2 linked regions of the Starkeya sp. ORNL1 genome follow. The protein of the gene in region 1 interacts with the protein of each later gene in a pairwise test. Links are inferred from orthologs where the notes say so. Each region holds a gene or a part of one and is shown in the gene's direction. Other genes may lie near its edges.

Evidence for each region. The genes of interacting proteins can lie anywhere in the genome.
Region 2: the proteins of thrS (region 1) and rplA interact in binary tests that used the Escherichia coli proteins (3 or more experiments, as listed by UniProt). The link is inferred for Starkeya sp. ORNL1 from one-to-one orthologs.

Annotation. Positions count from the first base shown.
Region 1 is NZ_CP048834.1:332,678-340,525, forward strand. Bases 2,882-5,795 are described here. They hold thrS (threonine--tRNA ligase), read left to right. Parts: upstream 2,882-3,313; coding sequence 3,314-5,278; downstream 5,279-5,795. Other genes in these bases: yidD (membrane protein insertion efficiency factor YidD), read left to right, coding at 2,913-3,254; parA (ParA family partition ATPase), read right to left, coding at 5,461-5,795. Also shown: hisI (phosphoribosyl-AMP cyclohydrolase), read right to left, coding at 1-168; GTP cyclohydrolase I FolE, read right to left, coding at 183-812; G3545_RS01605 (iron-sulfur cluster assembly scaffold protein), read left to right, coding at 1,047-1,505; G3545_RS01610 (hypothetical protein), read right to left, coding at 1,520-1,975; G3545_RS01615 (phosphatase PAP2 family protein), read right to left, coding at 2,109-2,804; more of parA, read right to left, coding at 5,796-6,102; G3545_RS01635 (L,D-transpeptidase), read right to left, coding at 6,172-6,894; G3545_RS01640 (flavin reductase family protein), read right to left, coding at 7,141-7,743; G3545_RS01645 (nitroreductase), read right to left, coding at 7,743-7,848. UniProt on the Escherichia coli protein: Catalyzes the attachment of threonine to tRNA(Thr) in a two-step reaction: L-threonine is first activated by ATP to form Thr-AMP and then transferred to the acceptor end of tRNA(Thr). The rate-limiting step is amino acid activation in the presence of tRNA.
Region 2 is NZ_CP048834.1:977,216-982,155, reverse strand. The notes cover bases 1,945-4,940. They hold rplA (50S ribosomal protein L1), read left to right. Parts: upstream 1,945-3,085; coding sequence 3,086-3,796; downstream 3,797-4,940. Other genes in these bases: rplL (50S ribosomal protein L7/L12), read left to right, coding at 4,868-4,940; rplJ (50S ribosomal protein L10), read left to right, coding at 4,298-4,816; rplK (50S ribosomal protein L11), read left to right, coding at 2,635-3,081; nusG (transcription termination/antitermination protein NusG), read left to right, coding at 1,976-2,506; secE (preprotein translocase subunit SecE), read left to right, coding at 1,945-1,964. In the rest of the region: G3545_RS04855 (hypothetical protein), read left to right, coding at 1-12; tuf (elongation factor Tu), read left to right, coding at 124-1,314; more of secE, read left to right, coding at 1,767-1,944. UniProt on the Escherichia coli protein: One of the primary rRNA binding proteins, it binds very close to the 3'-end of the 23S rRNA. Forms part of the L1 stalk. It is often not seen in high-resolution crystal structures, but can be seen in cryo_EM and 3D reconstruction models.

The DNA of each region.
Region 1 (7,848 bases):
GAGCGCCAGCGCCTGCGCATCCATATGCGCGACCATCAGCACGTCGCCCGCATCCGCATCGACCGTCACCGCGGTCACCAGACCGGCCGCGTCGAATCGCGGCGCCAGGCGGTCGCCTTCCTCGATCTCGGCCTTGTCCCTGAGGGTGGCGTAAAGCGGGTCGCTCACGGCAGCATCGCGGATCATCGGCCGGCGCGGAGCATGCTCATGAAGCGCACCTGCTCCTGAGGGTCGTCGCGGAACACTCCGGTGAACTGTGTCGTCACCGTCGAGGTGCCGGGCTTCTGCACGCCGCGCATCGCCATGCACATGTGCTCGGCCTCGATCATCACGGCGACGCCACGCGGCTTCAGCGTGTCGTCGATGGCGGTAATGATCTGCGAGGTGAGGTGCTCTTGCGTCTGCAGGCGGCGGGCATAGAGCTCCACCACCCGGGCCATCTTGGACAGGCCGACGACGCGTTCCACCGGGAAATAGCCGATGTGCACCTTGCCGCTGAACGGCACCATGTGGTGCTCGCAGTGCGAATAGAAGGTGATGTCGCGCACCAGCACCATGTCGTCGAAATTGCCGATCTCGCCGAAGGTACGGTCGAGAATCGCCGCTTCCGGGATGTGGTAGCCGGAATAGAGCTCCTCATAGGCGCGAACCACGCGCTTGGGCGTATCGACCAGGCCCTCGCGGTTCGGATCATCGCCGGCCCAGGCAATGAGGGTACGCACGGCGGCTTCGGCGTCTTCGCGCGACGGGCGCTTCTTGGCTTCCGCCTCGCTCTGGGCACGATGCATCAGGGATCTCAGCACGGCATCCATGACGAACTCCGTTCGACGGCGCGTTTCTTACCGGAGCGCCGGGGTGTCACCGGTTTTTGTCGCCATGTCCACGACGTGGCGGCGTCTGGCCGCTCGATCATGTACCGTGACTTTGTCCGCAGCCTTTGTCGCCTTTCGGCTTCTTTCGTCCGCGAACAGTCCCTCCTATATAGGGGAGTGACGAAGGCCCGCAATATTTCGCGCCGATGTTCCGGCGCGCAGGACGGTCACGGCATGCTGAACGAGGTCTATAACAGGCGCATCATCGAGCTGGCGGCGGACATACCACGCCTCGGCCGGCTCGCGACGCCGGACGCCAGTGCAACGGCGCATTCCAAGCTTTGCGGTTCGACGGTGACGATCGACCTGGCAATGCATGACGGCAAGGTGACGGATTTCGCCCATGAGGTGCGCGCCTGCGCACTCGGGCAAGCGTCGTCTTCCATCATGGCAGGGTTGGTGGTCGGCTCGACCGCCGACGAATTGCGCGCGGTGCGCGAGACGATGCGCCGCATGTTGAAGGAGAACGGCGCGCCGCCCGACGGGCGCTGGGCCGAGCTCGCGGTACTTGAGCCGGTGCGCGACTACAAGGCGCGCCACGCCTCGACCATGCTGACCTTCGACGCGGTGGTCGACGCGGTCGGCCAGATCGAGGCCAAGGCCGCCAACCGGCAGGTTGCCGCCGCCGAGTGAGTCGCGCCGAGCCCTCATCGCTCGGTGAAGAAGGTGAACAGCACCTCGCCATCGGCGCCGGTGAGGCAGAGGAAGCGGTTCGCCCGATCGGTGCGATCGCGCCTTATATAGGCCTCGCCCATCAGCACGCCCTTCACCGCGGTGTCGCCGAGCTTGCCGTCGGCGTCGGCGATGGTGAGGCCGTCGACATCGATGAATATATCCTCGACCGAAGGTGATTGCTGCTTCAGCCGGGCGAGGGCACGCTCCTTGCACGCGGCCACGCGCTGCATGTCCTTGTCGCCGGCGTCGACGCTCGGCTCGTCCGCGGGTGCCTCGGTCGCCGGGGGGGCTTCCGGCGGCTTGGGAACCGGGACAGGCTCGGCCGGCTTGGCGGGCGGGGGTGGTGCGGTTTGTGCGCCGGCACTGCCGGCGGCAAGAAGCGCCGACAGCACGAGCGGTATGAGGAGACGATGTGGGGTGGCTGGCATCGGGTATCTCCCTGACAACGCTCCGTCTACGGCCTGCGATAATGCAGGGGACGGTGCGATGTTCCCGATGCGCGGTGAAGCCGGAATGGCGGCCGGCGCTTTCCGCCGGCCGCAAGTCGCTGCTACGAAGCGATCAGCTGCCGTAGCCGAGGGCGTGGCGGACTTCGGCCTTAGCCTGCTCGAAATCGGCTTTGAACTGCGGATTCTGCAGTTCCTGGGCGGCGATCAGGGTGCCAGCGATGCGGCCGGCCTCGATGTCGGTCTTGTAGTGCAGGCCGCCGACCATGCGGTTATGCGCGAAATCCGCGGCGCGGGCGAAGATCTCGGCGCGCTTCTCCGGCACCATATTGGCGAGCACCACGGCGGTGAGATAGGCGAAGGAGGCATGGCCGCTGGGATATGCGCCGCTGTTGGAGATGGTGATGCCCGGCTTGACCCGGCTGTCGGCCTTGTGCGGGCGCGGGCGCTTCCAGACGTCCTTGGCGGGGTCCACGATAAAACCCTCGTCCTCGGCCACCTTGGCGAAGAACGCCTTGGCGAGGGGCAGCTTCTCCGGGGTGAAGTCGGGGCCGAAGACATTGGCGAAGCGGAACACGTTCTCCTGCACGTCCGCCTGGGCGGCGGCGACCTGCTCGGGCGTATTGTTCTGCTGGATGACCAGAAGCTCTTCGATCTCGGCCTTGCTGGTGGCGGAATCATTGGCGGGCGGCGGCGCGAGCACCTTCAAGAGGTCGAGCTGCTCATGGGTGATGTAATTGCCGCCCTCGGCAAAAGCGGGCACGGCAGTGAACAGGACGAGGAGCGTGGGAAGGACCGCAATCCGGCGCATGGGATTTCACCTGAAATGTTGGAATTGAACGCGGCCGAAAATAGGAAACGGCATGTGACGAGAACGTGTCAGCTGCCAGGTCATCGGTCTGATTTGTAAGTGAATAATATGAGCGATCGTGAGTTACCAAAGGTTATATTTCGTTACGTCAGCGCCGTACCGCGCACGATTCTGCGCATTCCGATACTTACCTATCGTTATACACTGTCCTCCTTCATGGGGCGTCAGTGCCGATATTTGCCGACGTGTTCCGAATATGCCGATACGGCAATCGCCACCCACGGCGCCTGGGCGGGCGGCTGGATGGCGGCGGGGCGCATCTGCCGCTGCCACCCCTGGGGCGGCTCCGGATTCGAGGCGGTGCCTGTCGAATTGCCGCCAAATGGCGTGTGGTATATGCCGTGGCGCTATGCGCGCCGGCCTTCGAGCTGGGTGCGTAAAGTCGACTGATTACCGCTGACCAACAAGCCTACCTGCGTGGTTCGCAGGAGTGGGCAGGAGAAAAGCCGATGATCCATCTCACCTTCCCCGATGGCGCTGTGCGTGAGTTTGCTCCCGGCACCACGGGCGCCGAGGTCGCCTCGTCGATTGCCAAGTCACTGGCCAAGAAGTCGCTGGCCATGAAGCTCGACGGCACGCTGGCCGACCTGTCCGATCCGATCACCACCGATGCGAAGTTCGAGCTCGTCACCCGCGAGAGCCCGGAAGCGCTGGAACTGATCCGCCACGACGCCGCGCACGTGCTGGCGGAGGCGGTGCAGGAGCTGTGGCCGGGTACCCAGGTGACCATCGGCCCGGTGATCGAGAACGGCTTCTATTACGACTTCTTCCGCAACGAACCGTTCTCGCTGGAGGATTTCGCTGCGATCGAGAAGAAGATGCGCGAGATCATCGCCCGCGACGCGCCCTTCACCAAGGAAGTGTGGAGCCGCGACGAGACCAAGCGCGTCTTCGCCGAGAAGGGCGAGGCGTTCAAGGTCGAGCTGGTGGATGCGATCCCTGCCGACCAGTCGATCAAGATCTACAAGCAGGGCACCTGGTTCGATCTCTGCCGCGGCCCACACATGCCGAGCGTCGGCAAGATCGGCAATGCCTTCAAGCTGATGAAGGTGGCCGGCGCCTATTGGCGCGGCGATTCCAACAATCCGATGCTGACCCGCATCTACGGTACCGCCTGGCGCACCCAGGAAGAGCTCGACAACTATATCCACCAGCTCGAGGAAGCCGAGAAGCGCGACCACCGCCGGCTCGGGAGGGAGATGGACCTGTTCCACTTCCAGGAGGAAGGGCCGGGCGTCGTGTTCTGGCACCCGAAGGGCTGGACCCTGTTCCAGGGCCTCGTCTCCTATATGCGCCGGCGGCTCGCCGCCGACTATGCCGAGGTCAATGCCCCGCAGGTGCTCGACAAGTCGCTGTGGGAGACCTCCGGCCATTGGGGCTGGTACAAGGAGAACATGTTCAAGGTGCAGTCCGCGGGCGACGGCACCGAGGACGAGCGCGTGTTCGCGCTGAAGCCGATGAACTGCCCCGGCCATGTGCAGATCTTCAAGCACGGCCTGAAGAGCTATCGCGACCTGCCGATGCGCCTCGCCGAGTTCGGCGCGGTGCACCGCTACGAGCCGTCCGGCGCGCTGCACGGGCTGATGCGGGTGCGCGGCTTCACCCAGGACGATGCCCACATCTTCTGCACCGAGGAGCAGATGGCGGCGGAGTGCCTGAAGATCAACGATCTGATCCTCTCGACCTATGCCGATTTCGGCTTCGACGAGATCATCGTGAAGCTCTCCACCCGACCCGACAAGCGGGTCGGCTCCGACGAGGTGTGGGACCACGCCGAGGAGGTGATGGGCCGGGTGCTGGAGCAGATCGCGGCGCAGTCCAACCGCATCAAGACCGGCATATTGCCGGGCGAGGGCGCCTTCTACGGGCCGAAGTTCGAATACACGCTGCGCGACGCCATCGGCCGCGAATGGCAGTGCGGCACCACGCAGATCGACTTCAATCTGCCGGAGCGCTTCGGCGCCTTCTATGTCGATGCCGACGGCACCAAGAAGACCCCGGTGATGATCCACCGTGCCATTTGCGGCTCGATGGAGCGCTTTACCGGCATCCTCATCGAGCATTTCGCCGGGCACTTCCCGCTGTGGCTGGCGCCGATCCAGGCGGTGGTGGCGACCATCACCTCCGAGGGTGACGAGTACGCGCAGGAGATCGTCGCGCTGGCGAAGAAAGCCGGCCTGCGGGTCGAGCTCGACGTGCGCAACGAGAAGATCAACTACAAGGTCCGCGAGCACTCGCTGGCCAAGGTGCCGGCGCTGATCGTGGTCGGGCGCAAGGAGGCGGCGGAGCGCACCGTCTCCATCCGCCGGCTCGGCTCGCAGAACCAGACCTCGATGACGCTTGAGGAGGCGCTGGCGTCGCTGGTCGACGAGGCGACGGCGCCGGACGTGGTGAGGGATAAGGCGGCGGCCTGACGGCTTCGCCTCTACACAAGTCGTCATCCCGGCCGAAGCACCGAGGTGCGTAGAGCCGGGATCGCGTGAAGGTTGGGAGCGCCTTCTGCTTTTTCACGGCGAAGGAGGCGATCCCGGTCGTTCGCGATCCCGGCTCGGCCTGCGGCCGTCCGGGATGACGGCGAAATGTGAAGAGAGGGGCCTTACGCCCCCATGTGCCGCCTGATTTCGGCGGCCAGCGCCTCGATCTCCAGCGCGCCCTTGCTGCCGGGCGCGGTCTCCAGGATGGTCCGGCCGTCGCCCATGCTGGCGGCGAAGGCGACGCGGTTGCCGAGCCGGGTTTCCGCTGCCGGATGGCCGAGCGCGCGGATCGCGGCGCTGATCTCCTCGGTGAGCGCCACCCGCGACAGTGCGCGGTTGATGATGAGCAGCGAGGTGACGCCCTCCTTGGCGATCATCTCCAGCGTCGGCTGCGTGGCCCACAGATCGATCGGGGTCGGCTGCACCGGCACCGCGACCAGCGCGGCGGCTTCGATGGCCGGGCGGGATTCGATGTCCGATTTCGGCGGGGTGTCGATGACGACGATGTCGTAGTCGCGGGCGAGGCTGCGCGCCTCGCGCCGGGCACCCCAGCCGCTGGCGGTGCGGAAATCGAGGCCGGTATGGTCCTCGCCGAGGTTCGCCTCACGCGCCTCGAACCATTCCCCGAGGCTGCCCTGCGGATCGCAATCCAGCAGTGCCACACGCTCGCCATTGCGGGATAGGGCCACTGCCAGATGCGCAGCGACCGTCGTCTTGCCCGAGCCGCCCTTCTGCTGGGCCAGCGTGATGATTCGCCCGCTCATAATAAAACCTGCCCCGTGCGGGGCAGGTTTGCATCGCAACAGACTGGCTGCAACCCTTATCGGTTGCGGTCAGGAGGTTTTCGCCCCGCTGCCGAGCACCACGACCTTGGTGCCCACCGCGACGCGGCTGTAGAGGTCGATGGCGTCCTGGTTGATCATGCGGATGCAGCCCGACGACACATTGGTGCCGATGGTGTTCGGCTCCACCGTGCCGTGGATGCGGTAGAGCGTGTCCTTGTTGTTCTGCCACAGATACATGGCACGGGCGCCGAGCGGGTTGCCGGGGCCGCCATGCATGCCGATGCCGCTCTGCAGCTGGGTGAGCTGCGACTTGATGTCGGGGCGGCGGGCGATCATTTCCTTCGGCGGATACCAGTCCGGCCATTCCTGCTTGGAATTGATGGTCGCGGAGCCGGACCAGGCGAACCCTTCCTTGCCGACGCCGACGCCGTAGCGCATCGCACGGCCGCCCGGCATGATGTAGTAGAGGAAGTGCGCGCTGGGATCGATCACGATGGTGCCGGGCGCTTCGCGGCCGCTGTAGTCGACTTCGCGGCGCAGGAACACCGGATTGATGTTCGAGGTGTCGACCGCGGCGATGGGAAAGCGATCCTGCACCGGGCCGTACATGGAAGCGTTGCTGGGCATGGCGGCCAGCGGCGCCGGGGTGATCGGCTCCATGAGCGACGTGCGGTTGGCCGACGTTGAGGTCTGGCTGCAGGCACCCAGGCCGAGAGCAAGGCCGGCAATGGGCAGGCCGGCGAGGAAGGAACGGCGATTGACGTCGGACATGGAGGGAAAAGCCTCTGGGGGAGCGGTCGATTCGATGTTACCGGCGAGCGCGCGCTTTCGATATTGCAGGCAGGACACGCAAGGAAACTGATTTGCTTTCAAGGAGTTCCAAGCTTACGATAGGGAAGCTTGGAGCGCCGTGCCGAGTTCCTCGCCGAGGCCGCGAATACGCTACACCGCCAGCCTCACAGCTCCAGATAAACACTCTGTCATGAACGAAGGCTGTATGCGCCGAATGCCGTACCGTTATCTCGGCCGCGGCAGCGTTTTCACTCCGTCGACCCAGGAATAGTCGAAATAGCCGAGGCGGGCGAGCGGCTGCAAAAGCTCGGTGCGCAGCAGGCCGTTCTCGATGAAGCTGTCATCGATATGGATGCCAACGACTTCGCCGAACACCAGGAAGCGGCCTGAGGGCACGCCGCCGCGCGCCTTTACTTCAATGGTCTCGGTCCAGACGCACTCCAGTGCGCAGGGCGAGGCGGCGACGCGGGGCGGCTTCACCAGATGCGAGCGGGCGCGCTCCAGCCCCGCGAGTTCAAACTCGCTTTCATGCGAGGCGACCGGCTTGGAGGTCAAATTCACCTGCTCGATCAACGCCAGCGTGGCGAGATTGCAGACAAACTCGCCGGTGGCCTCGATGTTCTCGACCGAGTGCTTGCGTCCATCGCTGGAGAAGGCGACGACATCCGGCGCCTCGCTCACCAGATTGAAGAAGGAATAGGGGGCGAGATTGGCGGTGCCGTCCGGTGCCAGGCTCGATATCCAGCCGATCGGGCGCGGCGTGACGATGGCCTTCAGCGGATTGTGCGGCAGGCGATCGCGGTCTCGCTTTCCCGGCTCGTAGAACATCAGAACCTCGTGACGATGTCGGAGAGCGCGGGGCGCGGACGGTCTTCCTGCGCCTTGGCGAGCGTGCCGATATGGACGAAGCCGACGATGCGCTCATTCTCGGCA
Region 2 (4,940 bases), 640 kb from region 1 along the record:
GCGATGAAATAGCTTGCCTGCCCGTGTCGGCGCCGGAGGGGCGAAGCGCTTGCGGAAACCGTTGAAACCACCTATTTCACGCCCGATTTTTCGTGGCTCGGTTGCCGCGCAAGGGAAGATGCAATGGCCAAAGAGAAGTTCAACCGTTCGAAGCCGCACTGCAACATTGGTACGATTGGCCATGTCGACCATGGCAAGACGTCGTTGACGGCGGCGATCACGAAGGTTCTCGCCGAGACGGGCGGGGCGACGTTCACGGCGTACGACCAGATTGACAAGGCGCCGGAAGAGAAGGCGCGCGGCATCACGATCTCGACGGCGCACGTCGAGTACGAGACGTCGAACCGTCACTATGCGCACGTCGACTGCCCCGGTCACGCCGACTATGTGAAGAACATGATCACCGGCGCGGCGCAGATGGACGGCGCGATCCTGGTGGTGTCGGCGGCGGACGGCCCGATGCCGCAGACCCGCGAGCACATCCTTCTGGCGCGCCAGGTCGGCGTTCCTGCGCTGGTGGTGTTCCTCAACAAGTGCGACATGGTCGACGACGAGGAACTGCTGGAGCTGGTTGAGCTCGAGGTTCGCGAGCTGCTGTCGAAGTACGACTTCCCCGGCGACGACATTCCGATCGTGCGCGGCTCGGCGCTGGTGGCGCTGGAGAACGGCGATCCGAAGCTCGGCAAGGAAGCCATCCAGAAGCTGATGAGCGAAGTGGATGCCTACATCCCGCAGCCGGAGCGTCCGATCGACCAGCCGTTCCTGATGCCGATCGAGGACGTGTTCTCGATCTCGGGCCGCGGCACGGTGGTGACCGGTCGCGTCGAGCGCGGCATCGTGAAGGTCGGCGAGGAAGTCGAGATCGTCGGCATCCGTCCGACGGTGAAGACCACGGTGACCGGCATCGAGATGTTCCGCAAGCTGTTGGACCAGGGCCAGGCCGGCGACAATGTCGGCGTGCTGCTGCGCGGCACCAAGCGCGAGGACGTCGAGCGCGGCCAGGTTGTGTGCAAGCCGGGTTCGGTGAAGCCGCACACCAAGTTCAAGGCCGAGGCGTACATCCTGACCAAGGAAGAAGGCGGTCGTCACACCCCGTTCTTCACCAACTACCGTCCGCAGTTCTACTTCCGGACCACGGACGTGACCGGGATCGTGACGCTGCCGGAAGGCACCGAGATGGTGATGCCGGGCGACAACGTGACGGTCGACGTTGCGCTGATCGTGCCGATCGCGATGGAAGAGAAGCTGCGCTTCGCCATCCGCGAAGGCGGCCGCACCGTCGGTGCCGGCGTCGTCGCCAGCATCATCGAGTGAGCGAGGCTCTGCTTCGCAATGAAGATGTTTCGGGCGCCCCCAAGGGCGCCCGATTCGTTTTGCGCTATATTCCGCAGGCGTGTGCTCGTAGCCGCGGCGTGATGCGTGAATTGGGGCCGTCTGCCCCTTTACAGGTGCGGGCCGGATCAACTAGGAACAGCGCCCGGGCCGCCTCGGCGTGCTTAGGAGTGTAGCTCAACTGGTTAGAGCACCGGTCTCCAAAACCGGGGGTTGGGGGTTCGAGTCCCTCCACTCCTGCCACCTTCAAGAAGACGGCGGCAGGACAAGGATTGCAGCGCTCCCCATACTTGCGGATTCGGTGGCGCGTACAAATCTTCAGCATGTCCTTTGACGTAACCCGCCGCACAGGCTATACGCCCGCTCTACCCATTTGATTTGATGTGGACAGCGCGGGAATAACTCCCCCGCGCTAGAGGCGTTTCGAGACGAGCATGGCGAAGACGAACCCCGTCGAGTTCTTTCAGCAGGTCCGCGCGGAAACCCGCAAGGTCACCTGGCCGACCCGTCGCGAGACGCTCATCACCACGGCGATGGTGTTCGTCATGGTGGTGCTGGCGTCCCTCTTCTTCCTGGTCGCGGACCAGATCCTGAGCTTCGCCGTGGCGCAGCTCCTGCAGATCGGCCGTTGAGGGAAGGCGAGATGACGAAGCGCTGGTACATCGTCCACGCCTATTCGAACTTCGAGAAGAAGGTCGCGGACTCGATCAAGGAGCAGGCCGGGCAGCGTGGCCTCACCGACCTGTTCGAGCAGGTGCTGGTGCCGACCGAGAAGGTCGTCGAGGTACGCCGCGGCCGCAAGGTCGATGCCGAGCGGAAGTTCTTCCCGGGCTATGTGCTGGTGAAGATGGACCTCACCGACGAGGCGTTCCATCTGATCAAGAATACCCCGAAGGTGACCGGCTTCCTCGGCGCCGACAACAAGCCGATGCCGATCCCCGAGAGCGAGGCGATGCGCATCCTGCAGCAGGTGCAGGAGGGTATCGAGCGCCCGAAGCCCTCCATCACCTTCGAGGTGGGCGAGACGGTGAAGGTCGCGGACGGCCCGTTCGCTTCCTTCAACGGCATTGTCGAGGAAGTCGACGACGCCCGCTCGCGCCTCAAGGTGGCGGTGTCGATCTTCGGCCGGGCCACCCCGGTCGAACTGGAATTCGCGCAGGTCGAAAAGACCTGAGCGATCACGCCGGGGCGGCTCGCGCCACCCTGGCAGGTCGTGGGAGGGCAAGGCGGTCGCCAACCGTCTTCAACCCGCACCACGGACCCCTAAGCCGGCGGAGCGCCGGCGCATATTGGGAGTAAGACATGGCGAAGAAGATTACCGGCTATATCAAACTGCAAGTGCCCGCCGGGTCGGCGAATCCCGCCCCCCCGATCGGCCCCGCGCTCGGCCAGCGCGGCCTGAACATCATGGAGTTCTGCAAGGCGTTCAACGCGCAGACCGGCCAGCTGGAAAAGGGCATGCCGATCCCGGTCGTCATCACGGCGTACCAGGACCGTTCCTTCACCTTCGAGCTCAAGACCCCTCCGGTCTCCTACTTCCTGAAGAAGGCGGCGGGTCTCGAGACCAAGAAGAAGCCCGGCTCCGGCTCGAAGACGCCCGGCAAGGGCTTCGTCGGCAAGATCTCCAACGCCCAGATGCGCGAGATCGCCGAGAAGAAGATGAAGGATCTGAACTGCGACACCGTCGAATCGGCCGTGCGCATGATCGAAGGCTCCGCCCGTTCCATGGGCCTCGAGGTGGTGGGCTGAACCGATGGCAAACATTGCAAAGCGTGTCCGTGCTACCCGTGAAGGCGTCGATCGCCTGAAGCTCTATGGCCTCGACGAGGCTCTGGGCATGATCAAGGAGCGGGCCACCGCCAAGTTCGACGAGACCATCGAGGTCGCGATCAATCTCGGCGTCGATCCCCGCCATGCCGACCAGATGGTCCGCGGCGTGTGCAACCTGCCGAACGGCTCCGGCCGTACCGTGCGCGTTGCCGTGTTCGCGCGCGGCGCCAAGGCCGACGAGGCCAAGGCGGCCGGTGCCGACATCGTCGGCGCCGAGGACCTCCTGGAGATCGTCCAGGGCGGCACCATCGAGTTCGATCGCTGCATCGCCACGCCGGACCTGATGCCGCTGGTCGGCCGTCTCGGCAAGGTGCTCGGCCCGCGCGGCCTGATGCCGAACCCGAAGGTCGGCACCGTGACCATGGACGTGAAGGGCGCGGTGGAAGCTGCCAAGGGCGGCGCCGTCGAGTTCCGCGTCGAGAAGGCCGGCATCATCCACGCCGGCATCGGCAAGGCCTCGTTCCCGGTCGACAAGCTGGCCCAGAACATCCGCGCCTTCGCCGACGCGGTGGTCCGCGCCAAGCCGACCGGCGCCAAGGGCACCTATGTCCAGCGCATCGCGGTGTCCTCGACCATGGGCCCGGGCGTGAAGGTCGAGCCGGCCACGGTGCTCACCGCGGGTGCCGGCGCCTGATCGAGGTCGCGGTGGCGTGATCGCCGCTATGTGGAAATGTCAAGCCCCTGATGCTATCGGGGGTGACAAATCCACTTCGACCCTCTATATGGCAGGTTTCGCTCCGGACTCGTTCGGGGCGATATCGAAGAAATTTCAGACTTTCGTCCATTAACCCGGACGAAGGGGCCGGTGGGGCTCGCCCTGCCGGCCTAGAGCATGTTCCGCGATGTCCAAGGACGGAAGGGGAACACGCTCTAAGTCCTGTCCGAGACTGCAGGTGCCGCGCCCTCAAAAGCCCGGCGTAATCCCAATCCGGGGCCTGCATAGACGGGGTACGACCGAGACGTGATGCCCGGCTTGCCGGTCGTTGGGTTTCGGCTCGAACCAGCGCCTTGGCCGGAATTTCCGGGTCCCAGGGGGACAGGAACTAAGCGTCGACCCGTCTTCTCGAAGATGGGCCGGCAAGGCGCAAACCGGCGGAGCGGGATCCTCCCAATCCGCCACCGGAGAGCAAGAGAAGTGGATCGAGCGCAAAAAGAAGAGCTCGTCGCGTCGCTTTCCGAAGTGTTCAAGAGCACTTCGGTTGTCGTCGTGGCCCACTATTCCGGTATCACCGTCGCTCAGATGTCCAAGCTGCGTCAGCAGATGAAGGCGAGCGGCGCGACCGTGAAAGTGGCTAAGAACCGCCTCGCGAAGATCGCTCTCGAAGGATCGGACGTCGCACATGTCGGCTCCCTGCTGAAGGGCCCGACCATCATCGCTTATTCGAGCGATCCTGTTGCGGCGCCGAAGGTTGCCGTCGACTTCGCCAAGACCAATGACAAGTTCGTCATCCTTGGCGGGGCATTCGGCAAGACCGCCCTCAACCCCGACGGTGTCAAGGCCCTGGCCACGATGCCGTCTCTGGACGAACTGCGCGCCAAGCTGATTGGGCTCATCAACGCCCCGGCTACCAAGATCGCACAGGTCGTCAACGCGCCGGCGGCGAAGCTCGCCCGCGTGTTCGGGGCTTACGGCCGCGAGAACGAAGCCGCGTGAGGCTTTCCCGGTAAAATCTGGTTCGAACCGAAATCCAAGGACTTAGATAAAATGGCTGATCTGTCGAAGCTCGTCGACGAGCTTTCCAACCTGACCGTCCTCGAGGCTGCCGAGCTCGCGAAGC